DNA from 3 places in the Mediterraneibacter gnavus ATCC 29149 genome. Region 1 is predicted to be linked to each of the others. Evidence: predicted binding sites of a transcription regulator. Region 1 holds the regulator's gene; each other region holds the start of a gene.
What was found. The regulator Rex, encoded in region 1, represses fermentation and respiration genes when NADH is low (regulators of the CRP and FNR family bind a similar motif). The targets are predictions, from matches to a motif close to ATTGTTAANTANTTAACAAT.
Positions count from the first base shown of each region.

Region 2: a site for Rex is predicted at 5,096-5,115, ahead of gap (type I glyceraldehyde-3-phosphate dehydrogenase). Genes of this name have one in related genera too.
Region 3: a site for Rex is predicted at 4,804-4,823, ahead of adhE (bifunctional acetaldehyde-CoA/alcohol dehydrogenase). Genes of this name have one in related genera too.

Region 1 is NZ_CP043051.1:2,792,674-2,800,625, forward strand. It holds gene FXV78_RS13825 (NADP-dependent isocitrate dehydrogenase) at 8-1,204, shown strand; gene FXV78_RS13830 (RNA polymerase sigma factor) at 1,406-1,897, shown strand; gene FXV78_RS13835 (zf-HC2 domain-containing protein) at 1,890-2,540, shown strand; gene FXV78_RS13840 (ABC-F family ATP-binding cassette domain-containing protein) at 2,573-4,498, opposite strand; gene FXV78_RS13845 (redox-sensing transcriptional repressor Rex) at 4,650-5,294, shown strand; gene FXV78_RS13850 (NAD(P)H-hydrate dehydratase) at 5,383-6,882, shown strand; gene alr (alanine racemase) at 6,885-7,952, shown strand, end outside.
Region 2 is NZ_CP043051.1:3,426,708-3,434,659, forward strand. It holds gene mgtA (magnesium-translocating P-type ATPase) at 1-1,648, opposite strand, end outside; gene tpiA (triose-phosphate isomerase) at 1,763-2,512, opposite strand; gene FXV78_RS17110 (phosphoglycerate kinase) at 2,685-3,878, opposite strand; gene gap (type I glyceraldehyde-3-phosphate dehydrogenase) at 4,004-5,017, opposite strand; gene FXV78_RS17120 (histidinol-phosphatase HisJ family protein) at 5,167-5,985, opposite strand; gene mnmA (tRNA 2-thiouridine(34) synthase MnmA) at 5,982-7,052, opposite strand; gene nifU (Fe-S cluster assembly scaffold protein NifU) at 7,054-7,497, opposite strand; gene nifS (cysteine desulfurase NifS) at 7,515-7,952, opposite strand, start outside.
Region 3 is NZ_CP043051.1:556,401-564,352, reverse strand. It holds gene rpsM (30S ribosomal protein S13) at 1-242, shown strand, start outside; gene rpsK (30S ribosomal protein S11) at 304-699, shown strand; gene rpsD (30S ribosomal protein S4) at 806-1,399, shown strand; gene FXV78_RS02795 (DNA-directed RNA polymerase subunit alpha) at 1,489-2,448, shown strand; gene FXV78_RS02790 (bL17 family ribosomal protein) at 2,552-3,082, shown strand; gene FXV78_RS02785 (L,D-transpeptidase family protein) at 3,275-4,729, shown strand; gene adhE (bifunctional acetaldehyde-CoA/alcohol dehydrogenase) at 4,881-7,502, shown strand; gene FXV78_RS02775 (aminoglycoside phosphotransferase family protein) at 7,787-7,952, shown strand, end outside.

The sequences.
Region 1 (7,952 bases):
ACGGAACATGGAAAAAATTAAGATGACCACACCAATCGTGGAAATGGACGGGGACGAGATGACAAGAATTCTCTGGAAGATGATCAAAGAAGATCTTCTGGAGCCATACATTGACCTGAATACAGAATATTATGATCTGGGGCTGGAGCACCGCAATGAGACGAACGATCAGGTGACAGTAGATTCTGCAAATGCGACGAAAAAATATAAAGTGGCAGTCAAATGTGCGACGATCACTCCAAATGCGGCGCGTATGGAAGAGTATGATCTCAAAGAGATGTGGAAGAGTCCAAATGGTACGATCCGCGCTATTTTAGACGGAACAGTTTTCCGTGCTCCGATTGTTGTAAAAGGAATTGAGCCTTGTGTAAAAAGCTGGAAGAAGCCAATTACGATCGCAAGACATGCATATGGGGATGTGTATAAAGGATCCGAGATGAAGATTCCGGGTGTTGGAAAAGTGGAGCTGGTCTACACAGCAGAAGACGGAACGCAGACAAGAGAGCTGGTTCATGAGTTTACAGGCGCAGGAATCGTACAGGGAATGCATAATGTCAATGAGTCGATTGAAAGTTTTGCAAGAAGCTGTTTCAATTATGCACTGGACACAAAACAGGATCTCTGGTTTGCAACAAAGGATACAATTTCCAAGAAATATGACCATACATTTAAAGATATTTTCCAGGAAATCTACGATGCAGAATATGATGAGAAGTTTAAAGCAGCGGGAATCGAATATTTCTATACATTGATTGATGATGCCGTAGCGCGTGTGATGAAATCAGAGGGCGGATTTATCTGGGCATGTAAGAACTATGACGGTGATGTGATGAGCGACATGGTGTCTTCAGCATTTGGTTCTCTTGCAATGATGACATCGGTATTGGTTTCTCCGGAAGGGTATTATGAGTATGAAGCGGCACATGGTACGGTACAGCGTCATTATTACAAGCACTTAAAAGGGGAAGAGACTTCTACAAACTCTGTGGCAACGATCTTTGCATGGTCCGGAGCGCTGAGAAAACGCGGAGAGCTGGATGGAAACAAAGAATTGATGGAGTTTGCTGACAGACTGGAAAAAGCTACGATCGATACGATTGAGGCAGGAGAGATGACAAAAGATCTGGCACTGATCACAACAATTGAGAATCCGACAGTCTTAAACAGTGAAGGATTTATCAAAGCAATCGCGAAGAGATTGTAAAAGAAAATAGAAAAGTGGGGTGAAAAATCTTACATCGGATTTTTCACCCCGTTTTTTATACCCCGGGTGAGAGAATGATCACGAGATAAAACAGGGCAAAAAAACAATTTTGTAAAGTATGTATTTTTTTATATAATAAAATGAAAAGATTTGTAACGTTTTAGAATGTGAGCAGTTATTAAGGTGAAAGGAGGGGGAGATGTGGAGTTCGAAAAAATATATCAGCTGTATTTTCGGGAAGTTTTTCTATATGTTCGCAGCCTGACGCCGGATGAAGTGACAGCAGAAGAAATTGCGCAGGAGACGTTTGTAAAAGCATTAAAATCTCTGAATCAATTTGACGGGAGAAAGGATATCAGAGCCTGGCTTTTTACAATTGCGAAGAATACATATTTTAGCTACTGCAGACGAAAAAAGCATGATGCAGATTGGACAGAGTATGAAAACATAGTAGATGTAGGAGTTCATTTTGCAGAAAATCTGGTGAATGAAGAAAAGGCATTTTTGATTCACAAGTTCCTTCACAATATGGAAGAACCATATAAAGAAGTGTTTAATTTGCGGGTGTTTGGAGAACTTTCTTATGAAAAAATCGGAACATTATTTCAAAAAAGTTCCGGCTGGGTGAGAGTTACTTTTTATAGAGCGAAAAAGAAAATTGAAGAGTATATGGAGGAGCAGGGATATGAGTAAAATCAGTTGTAATGTAATACAGGATATCATGCCGCTGTATGTAGATGAAATTGTGAGTGAGGATACAAAGAAGCTGGTAGAAGAACATTTGAAGGAATGTGAAGACTGCAGAAAAGAAATGGAAAAAATGCGGGCAAAAATAATATTGCCGAATAAGAAAAAAATCAATCAGGCAGAAAAAGAACTGTTTCAGAAATTAAAACACAGATTGATCAACCGTAGGATCGCAGCAGCAATACTTGGGGCGATTCTTGTGTGCGCCCTTCTGGCAGGAGTTTATACAATTCTGGTGCTTCCGAAAGAGCCGATCCCGTTTGATCCACAGAAAATGGAAGTGGAAATAGTCGGAGAGGATGCCTATTTATCCTATGCAGGAAGTGATTCGGCAGGCTCTGTTTTTTGTAACCCTGTAACAGTGGGAGAGGGAGCAGAAAAAAGGGAAATTGCAATGGTTTATTTAAATCGAAACCTGTGGTCCACATATATACAACCTCATTTGCAAGAGCAGAACGAAGATGAGATGATCTATCTCGGAAAAGCTGCGGATATGGATATCATATACTATGGAAAGTTTGATGTGGAAAATTTTTATGAAAAAATACCGGAGATATTAAAAGAAATGACTCCTATCTGGAAGAAGTGATATTAGAAAATGAAATGGAAAGGACTCGCAGATTATTCTGCGAGTTCTTCCCATTTTTCGTACAGTTCTTCCAGTTCGGTATTGTTTGCATCTTTTTCCAATGCAAGTTCCTGACATTTGACAGAATTGGAATAGACTTCTTCCTGCGTCATCAGCTCGTCGATTTCCACATTTCGTTCTTCCAGAACAGCAATTCGGTCTTCCGTCTTTTTCAGTTCATTTTTTCGTTTTCGTTCTTTTGCCTGCAGTTCCTTTTGTTCCTGCCAGCTTAGTTTGGAGTCTGAAGGTGTCGATTCGGTGGTATTTTGAGGAACTGTCTGATCAGCAGCCGGGGTGGCGTATGCGGCGGTCAGTTCTTCTTTTTTCTCCAGATAGTAATCATAGTTTCCGATATAATTGACAAAAGTCTGGTTGACCAGTTCCAGAATCCGGGTGGCAGTCTGGTTGATAAAGTACCGGTCATGGGATACGTACAGAACCGTGCCGGTATATTCGTTGAGTGCCTGCTCCAGAATTTCTTTGGAAGTAATATCCAGGTGGTTGGTCGGCTCGTCAAGAATCAGAAAATTGGCTTCTGAAAGCATCAGTTTTGCAAGAGAGACACGTCCTTTTTCTCCACCGCTTAAATCCCGGATCAGCTTGTAGACATCGTCTCCGGTAAACTGAAATGCTGCAAGAGTGTTTCGGATCTGCGTATTGGTGAGTGTCGGATAATCGTCGGAAATCTCGTCGAAAATAGTTTTTTCATTGTGCAGCACATGATGTTCCTGATCGTAGTATCCGATCTGAACTTTAGAACCCAGTGTAAAACTTCCGGAATCCGGTTCTACGACCTGATTGAGTATTTTCAAGAGTGTTGTTTTTCCGGTTCCATTGTCTCCGATGATCGCTACGTGCTCTCCGCGCTTGATTTCAAAGCTGATATCATGGAATAACACCTGACTGTCAAAACGTTTCCCGAGGGATTCGATACTTAAAACGTCATTTCCACTGACTTCGGAAGGTTCCAGTGTAAAGTGCATCTCTCTTGCCGCTTCTGCGGGTCTTTCGACAGGTGTGATTTTGGAGAGCATTTTTTCCCTGCTTTCCGCGCGTTTGATTGATTTTTCACGGTTGAAAGAGCGCAGTTTTTCAATGACTGCTTCCTGATGCTTGATTTCACGCTGCTGGTTTAAATATTCTTTGAGCTGCGCATCCCGGATCATCTGTTTTTTCTGTGCATAGTCTTTGTAATTGCCGGTATACATGCGTACAGAGCCGTTTTCAATCTCGATGACCTTTGTCACAACGCGGTTTAAGAAAAACCGGTCATGGGAAACAATCAGAACTGCACCCGGATAGTTCAGAAGATACGTCTCCAGCCAGCTGATGGAGTTCAGATCCAGGTGGTTGGTCGGTTCGTCCAACAACAGGATATCTGGTTTTGTGAGCAAAAGTTTTCCGAGAGATACCCTGGTTTTCTGACCGCCGGAAAGGGTGTCTGTGGGTTTTGAGAATTCTTCTTCTGTAAAGCCAAGACCTTTTAAAACACCGGTGATCTCACTTTCGTAGGCGTAACCGTTTTTCGATTCAAATTCTGACATCAGCCGGTTGTAAGTGTTTAAACGGTTTGTCAGTTCCTCTCCGGAAAGAGATTTTAACTCCAGTTCGATGGCGCGGATCTGGGCCTCCAGAGCGATAATATCAGATTTTGCAGTTTTTAGTTCTTCATAGATCGTGTTTGTAGTATCCAGATTCTGATGCTGGGCAAGATAGCCAAGCGTCTTTCCTTTTGTCAGAATAACGTCTCCTTCATCCAGAGGCAGTTCTCCTACGATCATTTTGAAGATTGTTGATTTTCCTGCACCGTTGACGCCGACAAGTGCAGCTTTTTCACGGTCTTCTACATGAAAAGAGCCATCCCGGACAATGAGATGGTCGCCGAATGATTTATTTAAATTATGACATGCGAGTATCATGAAATTCCTCCTGTATTTTGACAATAACTGATTATTTCGAATCATCACCATTTCATTATAACGAAAACACGGCAAAATACAATATAAAAGTTTGACTTATCTTTCACAATTCTATATAATAAGAAAAGATTAAAATTGGAGGGTACAATCAGTGGAAGAAAGAAAAATATCCCGTGCAGTTATCAGCAGGCTCCCCAGATATTATAGATACCTTGGAGATTTGATGGAAGATCAGGTGGAGAGGATCTCATCCAACGATCTAAGTAAGAAGATGCATGTCACGGCATCCCAGATTCGACAGGATCTCAATAATTTCGGGGGATTCGGGCAACAGGGATACGGGTATAATGTAAAATATTTATATACGGAGATCGGCAAGATTCTCGGACTGGACAGAAGCCACAATTTCATTATCATAGGTGCAGGTAATCTGGGACAGGCTCTTGCTAATTATGCCTCTTTTGAAAAAGGCGGATTTATTTTAAAAGGACTTTTTGATGTGAATCCCCGGCTTGAAGGAGTTGCCATCCGCGGAATTCCGGTACGGATGATGGATGAGCTGCAGGAATTTCTTCAGAACAATGAGATTGAGATTGCAGCACTGACGATTCCAAAATCGAAAGCAAAAGAAGTTGCAGAGTTATTAGTGGACAATGGAATCCAGGCTATCTGGAATTTTGCACATACAGATCTGAATCTGCCAAAAGATGTGATCGTAGAAAGCGTACATCTTTCAGACAGTCTGATGAAGCTGTCATATAATGTCAGTCGTCACCGGGAAGAACAAAACAAGTAAGAATAACTCAGTTCATGTGCAAAGGCGTGTGGTCGGAAAATATCTGGCTGCACGTCCTTTCTTTTCAGGAGCAGAAGGGAGATCGGGTATGAGATATTTACCAGACGGAGCGTGGATGCAGAGAGCGGATGAATATACGATTCAAAAGATCGGGATTCCTTCTCTGGTATTGATGGAGCGGGCAGCTCTGAAAACAGTGGAAGTGATGAAAGAGAAAGGAATCAGTCTGGATCACTGTCTTGTTGTGTGCGGAAGTGGAAATAATGGTGGAGATGGATTCGCCGTTGCAAGACTTCTTTATCTGGAGGGAAAAGATGTGTGTGCGGTTTTTGCAGGGAAAGAAACATCCATGAGTGAAGAATGCAGACAGCAGAGGCAGATCGCATCCAATCTGGGTGTTTCCGTTGTCACAAACATTCCCCCAAAAGAATATACTGTTGTCATAGATGCTGTGTTTGGTGTAGGTTTAAGCAGGACGATCGAGGGGCATTATAAAGATGTGATCGAAGAAATGAACCAGATACATGCAGAGAAAGTGGCAATCGATATTCCGTCAGGAATCAGCTCTTTTGACGGACAGGTGCTGGGAACGGCATTTCATGCGGACTTGACAGTTTCTTTTGCATGTGAGAAACTGGGAACTGTTTTGTTTCCGGGATCCGATTATGCGGGCGAGGTAATCCCTGTGGAAATCGGGATCGGGACAAAACTTTTTGAAGAAAATCCGGAAGTCTGTTACACATTGGAAAAATCGGATCTTTCCAAATTTCTTCCGGATCGGAAAAAGAATTCCCACAAGGGAAGTTATGGAAAGATTCTGATGATCACGGGCAGTAAGGGGATGTCTGGTGCGGCATACTTAAGTGCACGTGCAGCTTATATAAGTGGTGGCGGTCTGGTACAGATCTATACAGAAGAATCGAACCGGACGATTTTGCAGCAGCTCTTACCGGAAGCGATCGTATCCACCTATACAGAATATGAGGAAGAAAAACTGCAAAGTCTTTTGAAGTGGGCAGATGTAATCTGTATCGGATGCGGACTTGGAAAAAGCAGGACCGCCGGGCAGATACTTTCTTATTTGATGAAATATGCAGAGGTCCCATGTGTGATCGATGCAGACGGTTTGAATCTTTTGGCGGATCATATGGAACTTCTTCCAAAAGAAAAAAAGCCATTTGTACTGACACCACATATGAAAGAAATGGCAGGACTTTTGGGGTGTACCATCCCGGAACTTGGGAAAAACAGATTTGCTGCGTTAAAAGAATTTACAGACAGCTATGGTGTTGTTTGTGCACTGAAGGATGCACGTACGCTTGTGGCAGGAAAAGACCGGCAGATGTTTCTGAATACTGCTGGAAACAGTGCGATGGCAAAGGCCGGTTCCGGCGATGTGCTTGCCGGAGTGATCACAGGGCTTCTGGCGCAGCATATGAAAGTGTATGAAGGGACTGTGCTGGGAGTGTATCTTCATGCCTGTGGAGGAGATGCAGCCAGAGAGAGGAGAGGCGCTTACAGCGTTCTGGCAGAAGATCTGACAGAGGGGATCGCAGCTTGTATCAAAAAGACAGAAAAGGGGAGATAATGATGGAAAAACACAGCAGAGTGTATGCAGAGATTGATCTGGATGCAATTTCATATAACATGGAACAGATGAAAAAGAGGGTTGGAGAAGGCGCAAAATTTATTGCCGTAGTGAAAACAGACGGATATGGACATGGTGCGGTTCCGATTGCCTGTATGCTGGATGACGATCCGGATGTATGGGGCTATGCGACTGCGACTCTGGAAGAAGCAGTGGAGCTTCACAGAGCGGGAATTCAAAAACCGACGATGGTGCTGGGATGTGTGTTCCCGGACCAGTATGAAGAAATGATAAAAGAAGAGGTGCGCGCCACAGTATACACACTGGATATGGCACATGAGATTTCGAATCTTGCCCGAAAGTTGGGAAAAACAGCGTATTTTCATATCAAGATCGATACAGGGATGGAACGGCTCGGATTTCCGGCAACAGAGGAGAGCGCAGATCTCATCGGGCAGATTGAAAAACTTCCGAATGTATGCCTGGAAGGAATGTTTACGCATTTTGCAAAAGCAGATGAGCTGGATAAAACATTTTCAGAAGAGCAGTACAGAAAATTTGTATGGATGAGAAATGAGGTTGAAAAGCGGGGGATTTCGATTTCGCAATACCATTGCGATAACAGCGCGGGAATCATTGATTTTCCACAGTGGAAACAAAATCTGGTCCGTGCGGGAATTGCGTTGTACGGACTGTATCCGTCAGAGGAAGTAAAAAAAGAGACTGTGGACTTAAAGCCGGCACTTCGCCTGGTCAGCCACGTCAGCTTTGTGAAAGAAGTAGAGCCGGGAGCTTCCATCAGTTACGGAGGGACTTTTACGGCAGATAAGAAAATGAAAGTGGCTACCATTCCGGTAGGATACGGGGACGGTTATGCGAGAGGCTTATCTAATCGCGGAGAAGTCCTGATCCGTGGGAAAAGAGCACGGATACTGGGACGTGTCTGTATGGATCAGTTTATGGTAGATGTGACTGATATTCCGGATACTGTATTTATGGATGAAGTCGTTCTGATCGGAAGAGACGGAGACGATGAGATCACGGTGGAGGAACTTAGCGAGATCTGCGGT
Region 2 (7,952 bases), 630 kb from region 1:
AAATGGATCGTGCTACTTGTTTTTGATCTCCTGTCAGCACCTTTACATTCACATGAAGACTGTGAAGCTTCTGAATTGCACTTGCGGCACTCTTCTTTGGCGCATCAAAAAATGCCAGATACCCCAACAGAATAAAGTCATGCTCTTCCTCGGGAACAAGGGCTGCTCTGCTCATTGTTTTATAGGCAACTGCAATTACCTTCATCCCGTCTTCCAGCATTTCATCAACCACAGCGTGAACATTTTGCAGGATATCCGCACCTGCCGCTGTTTTCTCTCCACGGTATTCTATCATGCTGCACTGCCTCGCAACTTCCTCAATACTTCCCTTGATGATCCAGATATTTTCTTCTCCCGTATTCAATAATACACTGGAAAAACGTCGGTTATAGTCGAAAGGAAGTTCATCTGTCTTTTGATATTTTTCTGTCAGCTGCCTGTAGTAATCTGCTTTTCCCTGCATTTTCTCCGCCTTGCAGATCGCCTCGTCCAGATGATTTCCCACTCCGGTAGAATAATGACTTGCCAGATATGCATAATCCAGCACCTTCTGACTCTCATTCCCGAGAATATCCATGTAATACTCCAGCAGGACTGTATCCTGGGTCAATGTTCCTGTTTTATCCACACACAGGACATCCATGCTTCCAAAACTCTGCATCGCATTGATATTTTTTACGATTGTCTGTTTCTTTCCCATCGAATGACTGCCTTTTGCCAGACAGGCGTTGACCACCATCGGAAGCAGCTCCGGTGTGATTCCGACTGCAACAGAAAGTGCAAATAAAAACGCTTCTAACCAGTCTCCCTTCGTCAGTCCGCTTGCAAGAAACACAACCGGGACTAAAACTGTCATAAATCGGATCAACACCCATGCGATCGAATTGGCACCACGGTCAAATCTCTGCTTGCGTGCCTCCACAGACGGAGTCAGACCACCGTAAACTGTCTCCTGACCAACTGTCAGGACAATCCCAGTTCCCGTTCCTCCTGCAACTGTCGTGCCTCCGAACAGTATATTGCTGTAATCTGTCAGTTTCTGCGGTTCTTTGGGCAAAGCCTCCGGAAATTTTTCGAGTATGGCACTTTCACCGGTGATCACTGATTGCGAAACAAACAAATCCGTCGCGCCTGTTAACCGCAAATCTGCCGGAACCCTGTCGCCTGCCTCTAAGCGGATCTGATCGCCAACTACCAATTCAGAAGAAGATAACTCCACCCATTGTCCATCTCTGAGTACCTGAACCGTTGTATGCACCAACTGAAACAGTTCATCTGCAACTCGTTTAGAATGCAGCTCCTGAGTCAGCCGGACAATTCCACTGAGAATCAGCATGGAAAAAATGATCAGGACCGCTGTCAGATTCTTCTGATAATCACTGGACAAAAATACATCTGTTACCAAAGAGATTAAACCAAGGAAAAACAGGATCGTAGAAAATGGATTCACAAAAGCTCTTCGAATACAATAAAACATCGTATCCTTATTCTTTGCAGACGGCGCATTATTTCCATATTTCTGTCGCCGGATGATTGCCTCTTCCTGCGTAATCCCCTCTGCATTGATCTGAAGCTTCTGCATCATCTGATCAGGTGCGACACACGCATATTCTTTTAATCGTTCGTGAACCGCTTCTTTCTGATTCATGAAATTTGTACCTCCTCAAAATTTACTCTCTCGAACGGGAAATGAAAGAGGTGCAGGCGCAACCAAAAGGTCATGCCCACACCTTAATTTGTAAATGATCGGCAAATGCGATTTCTATTTGTAGTTGACAATCTGTCCGAAATCAGCTTTAAGAGAAGCTCCACCTACGAGTCCTCCATCAATATCCGGCTGTGCAAATAATTCAGGAGCTGTTGCAGCGTTTACAGATCCGCCGTACTGAATGCGAATTGCTTCTGCTGTAGCTTCATCATAAACTTCAGCGATGCACTCACGGATTCCTTTGCAAACTTCCTGAGCCTGCTCTGTTGTAGCTGTTTTTCCTGTTCCGATTGCCCAGATTGGCTCATAAGCGATCACTGCAGTTTTTGCCTGATCAGCTGTTACATTCTGGAATCCAACTTTTACCTGCTGGCGAATGAAATCCATTGTTACGCCCTGTTCTCTCTGCTCCAGAGTCTCTCCACAGCACATGATCGGTGTAATACCGTGCTCAAATGCTTTCAGGACTTTTTTGTTGACATCTTCGTTTGTCTCACCGAAGTAATCTCTTCTCTCAGAATGTCCAAGTACAACGTATTTTACTCCTGCATCTACGAGCATAGCCGGAGAGATCTCTCCTGTGTAAGCTCCGCTCTCTTCGAAGTACATGTTTTCTGCTCCAACCTGGATGTTTGTTCCTTTTACGGCTTCTACAACCGGTACGATATCGATAGCCGGTACACAGAATACAACATCTACTTCTTCATTTGCTACCAGTGGTTTTAACTCTTCTACTAATGCAACTGCTTCGCTTGGAGTTTTGTTCATTTTCCAGTTTCCTGCGATAATTTTCTTTCTTGACATACTCTTCACTCTTTCCTGTACTGTTATGTACACTGTTTATTCCAAACTGCGCCTGCGGCTTGTTTTCACTAAGCTTTGCTTGTTTTCGCTAAGCTTCCTTTACGGGATGTTCTCCTTACTAGGCTCGAAAATACCTCGCCAAGTGCGGAGAACTAAGTAAACGCTAAGCTTTTTACTTATCGTTAGCTGCTGCTACTCCCGGGAGTTCTTTTCCTTCAAGGAATTCCAGAGATGCTCCACCACCTGTAGAGATGTGTGTCATCTTGTCTCCGTATCCTAACTGGTTTACAGCTGCTGCGGAATCTCCACCACCGATGATTGTCACAGCATCTGTCTCAGAAAGTGCTTTTGCAACTGTTTCTGTTCCGTTTGCAAAGTTTGGCATTTCGAAACATCCCATTGGTCCGTTCCATACAACTGTTTTTGCAGATTTTACTGCTTCAGCATATAATTTTGCTGTCTCAGGTCCGATATCCAGCCCCATCCATCCTTCTGGGATTTCATTCTGAGGAACAACCTTGATGTTTGCATCATTAGAGAATTCATCTGCTGCAACAGCATCTACAGGAAGGAGTAATTTTACACCTTTTTCTTTTGCTTTTTCAATCATATCCAGTGCGTACTGTAAGTAATCTTCTTCCAGAAGAGATTTTCCGACATTTCCACCCTGAGCTTTTGTAAATGTGAAGCACATTCCACCACCGATGATCAGTGTATCTACTTTTTCAAGCAGGTTGTTGATTACAGAAATCTTGCTGGAAACTTTAGATCCTCCAAGGATTGCAACGAATGGTCTCTCCGGATTTTCTACTGCGTTTCCAAGGAAGTCGATTTCTTTCTGCATTAAGTATCCGACAACTGCTGTGTCTACGAACTGTGTCACACCAACGTTAGAGCAGTGTGCTCTGTGAGCTGTTCCGAATGCATCGTTTACGAACACATCACATAAAGAAGCCAGTTCTTTGGAGAATGCTTCTCCGTTCTTTGTCTCTTCTGCTCTGTAACGTGTATTCTCAAGAAGTACGATATCTCCATCGTTCATTGCTGCCACTGCTGCTTTTGCATTCTCGCCTACTACTTCAGCATCTGCTGCAAATTTTACTTCCTGTCCGAGAAGTTCTGACAATCTTACTGCTACCGGTGCAAGAGATAATTCCGGTTTTGGCTCTCCCTTCGGTTTTCCAAGGTGTGAGCAAAGGATTACTTTTCCTCCGTCTGCAACTAATTTTTTAATTGTTGGAAGAGCTGCTACCAGACGGTTTTCGTCTGTGATCTTACCATCGATCAACGGCACGTTAAAGTCACATCTTACAAGCACTCTTTTTCCTTTTACATTGATATCATCTACTGATTTTTTGTTAAGCATTTTGATTGCCTCCCTGTGTTTATTTTCTGTCAGACAAAAAGGTCCGGTCCAAATAAGACCGGACCCTTTGTGAGCCTATTTTTCAAAAATATAATCTAACTGATTAAATTTTTCTATATTTCGACTTACAGTAATGTTCCGAAGTGTTTGATTGTTCTTACCATCTGGCTTGTGTAAGAGTTTTCGTTGTCATACCAAGAAACAACCTGTACTTCTGTTGTTCCATTGTCTAATGGAAGAGCCATTGTCTGTGTAGCATCGAATAAAGATCCAAATCTCATTCCTACGATATCGCTGGATACGATCTCATCTGTGTTGTATCCGAAAGATTCGTTAGATGCTGCTTTCATAGCTTCGTTGATCTGATCAACTGTTACGTTTCCTTCAACTACTGCTGTAAGGATTGTTGTAGATCCTGTTGGTGTTGGAACACGCTGAGCAGATCCGATGAGTTTTCCGTTCAGTTCTGGGATAACCAGACCGATTGCTTTTGCTGCACCTGTGCTGTTTGGAACGATGTTGCAAGCTGCTGCACGAGATCTTCTTAAGTCACCTTTTCTCTGTGGTCCGTCAAGTGTCATCTGATCTCCTGTGTAAGCGTGGATTGTGCACATGATACCAGATTTAACTGCTGCAAGGTCGTTCAGAGCTTTTGCCATTGGAGCCAAGCAGTTTGTTGTACAAGAAGCTGCAGAAATGATGTGATCATCTTTTGTCAGCTGCTCGTGGTTTACATTGTATACGATTGTTGGAAGATCGTTTCCTGCTGGAGCAGAGATAACTACTTTCTTAGCACCTGCATCGATGTGTGCCTGAGCTTTTGCTTTAGATGTGTAGAATCCTGTACACTCCAGAACTACGTCTACGCCGATTTCTCCCCATGGAAGTTCTTTAGCGTCAGCTTTTGCATAGATTTTGATTTCTTTTCCGTCTACTGTGATAGAATCTTCACCAGCTTCTACTTTGTCAGCCAGTTCATATTTTCCCTGTGTAGAGTCATATTTCAACAGGTGTGCTAACATTTTTGGAGATGTTAAGTCGTTGATTGCAACTACTTCATATCCTTCTGCTCCGAACATCTGTCTGAATGCGAGACGTCCAATACGTCCAAATCCATTAATCGCTACTTTTACTGCCATGATTAATTCCTCCTAAAGTTTAAAAAAATTGTTGCTGCTTTGCAGCTGTTTATTGTAAATCTCCAACCAAGTAATTACTTTGTTAAAGATTCATCAACTACGGTTATTGTACTAAAATGAAAACAAAAATTCAACCCTAAAATATATTTTTATAGAAGTTGTTTAAAAATAGGTTTTCTGTCCTGAAATTCTGTATAATATTTAAAGCCGCACGCCTTCAAAACGTCTGCTGCTTTCTGAAAATCATAAGCCACATGCTCGGGCTTATGCGCATCAGATCCTACTGTGATGATTTCCCCGCCCAGTTCTTTATACCGGCAGAGAATTTCCGGATGGGGGTGGCAGAATGCAAGGCCGTATTTCCATCCGGCCGTATTCAGCTCGATTCCTTTTCCCATTGCAATCACTTTTTTCAGGATTTCATCAATCTCCTGTGCATATTTTTTGTAAGAATACTGCCTGGCCTGACACTTTCCATAACGTACCACATAATCCAGATGACCCAGCACATCAAAACTGCTGACTGCATCCAGATTTTCCAGGGTAGCCAGAAAAGTCTCTTTGTAAACTTCTTCATCAGACCGTCCCTCAAAAATCTCTCCGTAATAGGGATCCATCCCATGCACCACATGAACTGAACCGATCACAAAATCAAACGGATACTGATTCGTCAGTTCTTCATAAAATCCCGCAAGATGAGGCTGCAGCCCCAGCTCAATCCCTCTCCGGATCTGAATTTTCTCCGCATATGCCTCTTTCCACTCTGCCAGCTTCGGAAAATACTCATCCAGATCCACCAGAAATGCCTCTGCACCGGTATCTTCATGAAACGGATAATCTTTGTCAATATGATCGGTAATACAAATGGACTGCAATCCTTTTTTGAGCGCACTCTCGATCATATCCCGGATATCTGCATCACTGTCCGTGGAAAATCTTGTATGCATATGAGAATCACTTGTTATCATTGAATCGTTCCTCCGCCGAGCACATACTCTCCATCATAAAATACAACAGCCTGTCCGGGAGTGACCGCTCTTTGTGGTTCATCAAAGGTACACAGTACTTCATCCTCTCCCGTCTTCTCTATTGTACACCAGGCGCCTTTGTGGTTATAGCGTATTTTGGTAAATACATGTAAAGGCTCGGTTAAATCTTCCACTGCCATAAAATTCAGATTTCTGGCTCGAAGCTGTGTAGTCATGGATTCTTCTTTTGTCCCGATCACAACTTCATTGGTTTCCGGACGGATCTCCAAAACAAATGCGGGATATCCAAGTGCCAGACCCAGACCTTTTCTCTGCCCTACCGTATAATGGGTAATCCCTTTATGCCGTCCAAGCACCGTACCGTCTGTGAGCACGAAATTTCCTTCCGGAACTTTCACCCCTGCCTCTTCTTCAATATAAGCGGCATAGTCGCCATCCGGCACAAAGCAGATATCCTGGCTGTCCGGTTTGTTGGCAATCCTGAGATTGATCTTTTCTGCAATGGCACGTACCTCGTCTTTTGTGTATTTCCCCACCGGCATCAAAGTCCTTTTCAGCTGTTCCTGTGTCAGATTATACAATGCATAAGTCTGATCTTTTGCAAGCGTAGCAGAGCGCCGAAGAGTATATCTTCCGTTTTCCAGCTGTACCACTCTTGCATAATGTCCCGTCGCAATATACTCTGCACCGATCGAGAGACTTCTTTGTAAAAGAGATTCCCACTTTACATACCGGTTACAGGCAATACAGGGATTGGGCGTTCTTCCATTCTGATATTCTTCCACAAAATAGTCGATCACATTTTCCTTGAACTCTTTTTTAAAATTCATCACATAGTATGGGATTTCCAGTGCAGCTGCCACTCTTCTTGCATCATCTACCGCACTGAGTCCGCAGCAGCCTCCGTTTTCCTCCTGAGCGGCCTGTTCTTCGTCCTGCCAGATCTGCATGGTCACTCCGATCACGTCATACCCCTGCTCTTTTAAAAGGTATGCCGCTACGGAAGAATCCACCCCTCCGGACATTCCAACAACAACTTTACTCATTTTAGTATTCCTCTTCTTCCTCTTCCTCGCCTTCGTGGATATCAGATTTCGGCTTTTCCAGCCCCTCGATCTTAATATGATGCTTCTCCGCGTAATCCCAGAGCGCCGCATGAATTGCCTCTTCTGCAAGAAGAGAACAGTGTACCTTTACCGGCGGAAGTCCGTCCAGAGCCTCCATAACCGCCTTGTTCGTCACCTGCAGCGCCTCATAAATACTTTTTCCTTTGACCAGTTCTGTTGCCATACTGCTTGTAGCAACCGCAGCTCCACATCCAAATGTTTTAAATTTTACATCCCGAATGATCTGATTCTCATCGATGTCCAGATAAATTCTCATAATATCCCCACATTTGGCATTTCCAACGGTTCCCACACCGCTTGCATTCTCAATTTCTCCTACGTTTCTTGGATTTTGGAAGTGATCCATTACTTTTTCTGTATACATATCAATACTCCTTTTTATTATGCATTCTGTTTTTTGATAAAGTCTTCATATAATGGTGACATACTTCTTAAGTTTGCCACGATCTCTTTGAGTGTATCTACGGTATAATCCAGATCTTCTCTGGTCGTCTCTTCTCCCAGTGTCATGCGCAGAGAACCATGTGCGATTTCGTGCGGCAGTCCGATCGCCAGCAATACATGCGACGGATCCAGAGACCCTGATGTGCAGGCAGAACCACTGGATGCACAGATTCCCTTCATATCCAGCATGATCAAAAGAGATTCTCCCTCGATAAACCGGAAACTGAAGTTTACATTATTCGGAAGCCGGTTCGTGCGGTCTCCGTTTAAGCGGCAGTATGGAATTTCTGTCTCAATCCGCTCGATCAGGTAATCTCTGAGTTTTCGCTCTTTTGCGGTTCTTGTTTCCATTGTCCGCATCGCACGCTCCACAGC
Region 3 (7,952 bases), 1.3 Mb from region 1:
CACGTGTTAGAGATTTGACACAGGACGACGTTAAGAAAATCAGTGAAGTGATCGATGAGACTCAGGTTGTAGAAGGTGATCTCAGAAGAGAAATCCAGTTAAACATCAAGAGACTTAAAGAAATCGGATGCTACCGTGGAATCCGTCACAGAAAAGGACTTCCGGTACGTGGTCAGAAAACAAAGACTAATGCAAGAACATGCAAAGGTCCTAAGAGAACTGTAGCAAACAAGAAAAAATAATATAAAGTAATATCCCCGTCAAGTGGGGAATACAAGAATTCAAGAAAGTAGGTTAGTTTAAATGGCTAAGAAAGTTACAAAAAAAGTGACAAAGAAACGTGTCAAGAAAAACGTTGAACGAGGACAAGCACATATCCAGTCATCTTTTAATAATACAATCGTAACATTAACAGATACACAGGGAAATGCACTTTCATGGGCAAGTGCAGGCGGTCTGGGATTTAGAGGTTCAAGAAAATCTACTCCATATGCAGCTCAGATGGCAGCTGAAACAGCAGCAAAGGCAGCATTAGTACATGGTCTGAAAACAGTTGATGTTTTCGTAAAGGGTCCAGGATCAGGAAGAGAAGCTGCAATCCGTGCATTACAGGCTTGCGGTATTGATGTAGTAAGTATCAAAGACGTAACACCGGTACCACACAACGGATGCCGCCCACCAAAACGCAGAAGAGTCTAATTTCAGGACTTGGCGGCAGTTTTTTGCTGCAGGTGAGCTAACAGAGAATTTGAGCAATGAGCATAGCGGATTACTGCAGTTCCGCTGATTTTTAAGGAGGATAAACATGGCAGTTAATAGAGTTCCAGTTCTTAAAAGATGCCGTTCATTAGGTATGGACCCAATCTATTTAGGAATCAACAAAAAATCTAACAGACAGTTAAAAAGAGCTAATAGAAAAATGAGCGAGTACGGTCTCCAGTTACGTGAGAAACAGAAAGCAAAATTCATCTATGGTGTATTAGAGAAACCTTTCAGAAACTACTATGCAAAAGCAAAACAGATGGAAGGTATGACAGGTGAAAACCTGATGATTCTTCTGGAATCCAGACTGGACAATGTAATGTTCCGTATGGGATTCGCAAGAACAAGAAAAGAAGCTAGACAGATCGTTGACCACAAACACGTTTTAGTAAACGGAAAACAGGTAAACATTCCATCTTACCTTGTAAAAGCTGGTGACGTGATTGAAATCAAAGAAAAACACAAAGACTGCCAGAGATACAAAGATATTCTGGAAGTAACAGGTGGAAACATGATTCCTGACTGGCTGGAAGTTGATGCTGAGAACCTGAAAGGTACAGTAAAAGAGCTTCCTTCAAGAGAAGCAATCGATGTTCCTGTAGATGAGATGTTAATCGTCGAATTATATTCTAAATAATCTCTCAGTGAGTAGCAGAAGTTTTAGAATCCGGAGATTTAACATTGTACCCCCTCAACATATATTAACCCATAAGGAGGGTCTGTGTAGTGTTTGATTTTAATAAGCCGAATATTGAAATTACAGAAATTTCAGAAGATAAAAAATATGGAAAATTTGTAGTGGAACCTCTGGAGAGAGGATACGGAATCACATTGGGTAACTCCCTGAGAAGAATCATGCTTTCTTCTCTTCCGGGAGCAGCCATCAGTTCTGTAAAGATTGACGGAGTTCTGCACGAATTCAGTTCCATCCCAGGTGTAAAAGAAGATGTAACAGAGATTATCATGAACTTAAAGTCCCTGGCAATCAAAAATACATCAGAATCAGACGAAGTAAAGACTGCATATATCGAGTTTGAAGGAGAAGGTATTGTAACAGGTGCTGATATCCAGACAGATTCTGATATTGAGATTATGAATCCGGAGCAGGTTATCGCTACATTGAGCGGCGGTAAAGACAGCAAATTGTATATGGAACTTACCATTACAAAAGGCAGAGGATACGTAAGCGCAGACAAGAACAAGAGTGAGGATATGCCGATTGGTGTGATTCCGATCGATTCAATCTATACACCGGTTGAACGTGTCAATATGACCGTTCAGAATACTCGTGTCGGACAGGTTACAGATTATGACAAACTGACATTAGACGTATGGACAAAGGGAACACTGCTTCCGGATGAGGCAGTCAGCCTTGCAGCAAAAGTTCTCAGTGAACATCTGAAATTATTCATTGACCTTTCTGAAGTTGCTCAGTCAGCTGAAGTCATGATTGAAAAAGAGGATGACGAGAAAGAGAAAGTTCTGGAGATGAGCATTGATGAATTAGAGCTTTCTGTACGTTCATACAACTGTCTGAAGAGAGCCGGCATCAACACAGTAGAAGAACTTACAAACAAGACACCGGAAGACATGATGAAGGTGCGTAACCTTGGACGTAAGTCTCTGGAAGAAGTGCTGGCAAAATTAAAAGAATTAAACCTTGAGTTAAATCAGGGAGAGGAATAAAGAAAATTATCCCGTCAGTAAGCCCGAAGAGCGTGGCGGGAGCATTTGATTTATAAGCCCGAAGATGCAAAACCAAATGTTTATTTAATGGAGGACCATAAAAATGGCAAAATATAGAAAACTCGGCAGAACATCCAGCCAGAGAAAAGCTTTGATCAGAAACCAGGTAACAGCATTACTGAACAATGGTAAAATTGTTACTACAGAAGCAAAAGCAAAAGAGATCCGTAAAGAAGTTGAAAAACTGATCGCTTTAGCTGTAAAAGAAAAAGATAACTTCGAAGAAGTAACTGTAAAAGCTAAAGTTGCTAAAAAAGACGACAAAGGCAGAAGAGTGAAAGAAGTTGTTGACGGTAAAAAAGTAACTGTTTACGAAGAAGTTGAAAAGACAATCAAAAAAGATATGCCAAGCAGACTTCACGCAAGAAGACAGATGCTGAAAGTTCTTTACACAGCAACAGAAGCTCCAAAGAACAACATCAAGAGAAATATGAAAAAAGTTGATTTAGTGGATAAATTATTCACAGAAATCGCTCCAAAATATGCAGACCGCAACGGTGGTTACACAAGAATCGTTAAGATTGGCCAGCGTAAAGGTGATGCAGCTATGGAAGTACTGATCGAGTTAGTTTAATCAGTAATCAAAATAGCAAAAGAGAAGCACTTGAAGATCAGAGATGGTTTTCGAGTGCTTTTTTGATTCATCTAAAATTAAAAAAAATTTAATGATTTTTGCAACACATTTGTAATCTTTTTCGTCTAATATATAGGTGATACTGTATCACGGTATTATTACATAAGAGAATGTAAAAGGGGAACATTTAGGATGGGAAAAGCGAAAAAAACAAAGGCAGTAAAAAGAAGAAAAGTGGGAAAAGACGGTAAAGTAAAGGCTTTGTGGATCACAGGAGGGGTTCTTGCAGTGATCTGTTTGATCTATGTTGCAATCTCTGTGTATTTCATGAGTCACTTTTTCGTGAATACGAAAATTAACGGTAAAAACTTTTCGGGGAAGACAGCAAGTGATGTAGAAAAGTATCTCCAGACAAATATAAAAGATTATAAGCTTACAATTTTGGAAAATGAAGGAAGACAGGATGTGATCAGCGGAAGCGAGATTGGACTGGAATACAGAGCGGGGACAGAAACAGAAAAATTGTTGAAGGATCAGAATGGATTCGCCTGGCCGAAAGCTTTCTTTACGGAGAATTCCAGAAAGGTTTCAGTCAATGTGTCATATAATGAGGAATCCTTGAATCAGCGGATCTCACAGCTTTCATGTCTGCAGACAGAGCAGACACCGGCAGAGAATGCAAAGCCGGAATTTGATGGAAACCAGTATGTCATCAAACCGGAAGTGTATGGAAATGCCGTGGATAAAGAACGTCTTACAGAGCAGGTAAAAGTTCATATCACAGAGTTTCAGCCACAGTTGGATATGGTGGAAACCAAGTGCTATGCGAAACCAAAATATGTAGAGGATTCCAAGGAAGTACAGGAAGCCTGTGATGCAATGAATAAATATGTAAATGCAAGTATCACATATCCGATGAATGAACCAGTCGTAGTAGATAAAGCGCTGATCTCACAGTGGCTACAGGTAGACGGAGAAATGAAGGTTTCTCTCAATACAGAGGCGATGAAGCAGTGGTTTACTGCCTTTGGAGATAAGTATGATACACAGGGAACGACCAGAACCTTTACAACGCCGGCCGGAAAGAGCGCAACTGTGACGGGCGGGACTTATGGATGGTCGATTGATGAGGATACAGAGCTTGTGAATCTGCAGAACAGCATTTTAAACGGGGAAGTAGTCACAAGGGAGCCTGCATATTATGCGGGCGGTACTGCCGCAGCACATTCCGGGCAGGACTGGGGAAATACGTATGCAGAAGTGGATATGAGTGCACAGCATATGTGGTATGTTCAGAATGGACAGGTGGTGCTGGAGACGGATGTTGTGACAGGAGAGCCGATTCCGTCCAAGATTACACCGGAAGGAGTGTATTCCCTGATGTGGAAGCAGCCAAATTCTGTTCTGGTCGGAGATATTAATCCAGATACCGGAGAACCGGCATACAGAACAAAGGTAAAATACTGGATGCAGGTGACGTCAAGCGGAGTCGGTTTTCATGATGCGACCTGGCAGACTGCATTTGGCGGGACATTGTATCAGATTCCGGGAACAGGGTCTCATGGCTGTATCAATATGCCGTTAGATCAGGCGGGGGCGCTCTTCAATATGATCGAACCAGGGACACCGGTAATCTTCCATTGGTGATAAAAAATTAATTTTTTGTGCAAATGTACCAATTGATGTTAAAAAGATAACGTTAAATATTTGTCAAAAGCTATATTGACAATTATTTAACAAGAAAGTATACTAATACCTGTAATTAAGAAACCAAGTCAATTACAGGAGGATTATTGAAATGGCGAAGAAAAAAGAAGAGATGGGAGTACCTGCAATCGTAGACAGCGTAGAAACACTGGAAGCGAAGATGAAAGCAATGCGCGAAGCTCAGAAAGAATTTGCAAAATTCTCTCAGGAGCAGGTTGATAAGATTTTCTATGAAGCAGCAATGGCAGCGAACAAAATGCGTATTCCACTCGCTAAAATGGCAGTTGAAGAGACACAGAGAGGTGTTCTTGAAGATAAAATCATTAAAAATCATTATGCAGCAGAGTACATCTATAATGCATATAAAGATACAAAAACTTGTGGGGTGATCGAAGAAGACACTGCATACGGAATCAAAAAAGTGGCAGAGCCGATTGGACTTGTTGCGGCTGTTATCCCGACAACAAACCCGACATCTACAGCAATCTTTAAAACACTGATCTGCTTGAAAACAAGAAATGCAATTATCATCAGTCCACACCCAAGTGCAAAAGCATGTACGATCGAAGCTGCAAAGGTAGTATTGGATGCAGCCGTAAAAGCCGGAGCACCGGAAGGAATCATCGGATGGATCGATGTTCCATCTCTGGAACTGACAAATCAGGTTATGAGAGATTCTGACATCATCCTGGCTACAGGTGGTCCTGGAATGGTGAAGGCTGCATATTCTTCAGGAAAACCAGCACTTGGTGTTGGACCTGGAAATACACCTGTTATCATTGATGATACAGCAGATATCAAGATGGCAGTAAACTCTATCATCCATTCTAAAACATTTGACAATGGTATGATCTGTGCTTCTGAGCAGTCAGTTACTGTTCTGGATAGCATTTATGAAGAAGTGAAGAAAGAATTCCAGTATCGTGGATGCTACTTCCTGAAAAAAGGCGCTGAGCTTGATAAGGTTCGTAAGACAATTATCATCAATGGTGCATTAAACAGCAAGATTCCTGGAAAATCTGCATATGAGATTGCAAAAATGGCAGGTGTAGATGTTCCTGAGAATACAAAAATCCTGATCGGTGAAGTAGAGTCTGTAGATATTTCAGAAGAATTTGCTCACGAAAAATTATCTCCTGTACTTGCTATGTATAAAGCAAAAACATTTGACGAAGCACTTGCAAAAGCAGAACAGCTTGTAGCAGACGGTGGATATGGACATACATCTGCTCTGTACGTTCATCCGGCACAGACAGAAAAGATTGAAAAACACTATGCAGCAATGAAGACATGCCGTGTTCTGATCAACACTCCTGCAGCTCAGGGTGGTATCGGAGATCTTTACAACTTCAAACTGGCTCCATCTCTTACACTGGGATGTGGTTCATGGGGCGGAAACTCCGTATCAGAAAACGTTGGAGTAAAACACCTGATTAACGTGAAGACAGTTGCAGAGAGGAGAGAGAACATGCTCTGGTTCAGAACACCTGAAAAAGTATACTTCAAGAAAGGCAGCATGCCGGTTGCACTGGATGAACTTGGAACAATCATGCACAAGAAAAAAGCATTCATCGTAACAGACTCATTCCTGTACAAAAACGGATATGTAAAAGGAATCGAAGAGAAACTGGATGCTATGGGAATCCAGCACACATGCTTCTATGAAGTAGCTCCGGACCCGACACTGCAGTGTGCACAGAAAGGTGCAGACATGATGCGTTCTTTCGAGCCTGATACAATTATTGCTCTTGGTGGTGGATCTGCAATGGACGCTGCTAAGATTATGTGGGTAATGTACGAATATCCGGATGCAAACTTTGAAGATATGGCTATGGACTTCATGGATATCCGTAAGAGAGTATACACATTCCCTGAGATGGGTAAAAAAGCATACTTCGTAGCAATCCCGACATCTTCAGGAACAGGTTCTGAGGTAACACCATTTGCGATCATTACAGACGCAGAGACAGGTGTAAAATGGCCGCTGGCTGATTACCAGTTACTTCCGAACATGGCAATCGTTGATGTTGACAACATGATGACACAGCCAAAAGGACTGACAAGTGCATCAGGTATCGACGTTATGACACATGCGATCGAAGCATTTGTATCTATCATGGCTACAGACTACACAGATGGTCTTGCTATGAAAGCAGTGAAGATGGTATTTGAAAACCTTCCATCTGCATATGAGAACGGAGCAAATGATCCGAAAGCACGTGAAGAGATGGCAAACGCTTCTTGTATGGCTGGTATGGCATTCGCAAATGCATTCCTTGGATTGAACCACTCTATGGCTCATAAACTGGGAGCATTCCACCATCTGCCACACGGTGTTGCAAACGCAGTACTTCTGACAGAAGTTATGAGATACAATGCATCTGAGGTTCCAACTAAGATGGGAACATTCTCTCAGTATCAGTATCCACATGCACTTGCAAGATACGCTGAGTTAGGACGTTTTGCAGGATGCACAGGAAAAGATGACAAAGAAGTATTTGAGAACTTCCTTGCAAAACTGGAAGTATTAAAAGAACAGATCGGAATCAAGAAATCCATCAAAGAGTATGGTATCGATGAGAAATACTTCCTTGACACACTGGATGACATGGTAGAGCAGGCATTCAATGACCAGTGTACAGGAGCAAACCCAAGATACCCACTGATGAAAGAGATCAAAGAACTTTACCTGAAATGCTACTATGGAAAATAATTTCCGGTAAGGAAAATAAGAGAGAAGGACATTCCAAACGCCAGAAATGACGGGAGGAGTGTCCTCTTTTTGTGAAAATATAAAAGAAGAAAATCGTTAAAAAAAGTTAAGAAATTAACAATTATATTCAGTAAAAAAATATCGTGAAAAATTGCACAAAGTTAACTTTAGGGGCTTACATTTCAAAAAAGCAGGAGCTATAATAAGGTCAGTAAAAGAAAAACAGATACCACACCGGAAGGATTTACCGGGCGGGATAGAATGTATGACAGGAGGCAATTTTTATGAAACTGGAAGAAAAAAACTTAATCGTAAAACGTTCTTACAAAGAAGTGTACAAATGTGAAGAAGGAATTGTAAAAGTATTTGCAAAAGAGCATCCGAAGTCAGACGTACTGAATGAGGCTTTAAATACTGCCCGTGTTGAAGAAGCAGGACTGGATATCCCGA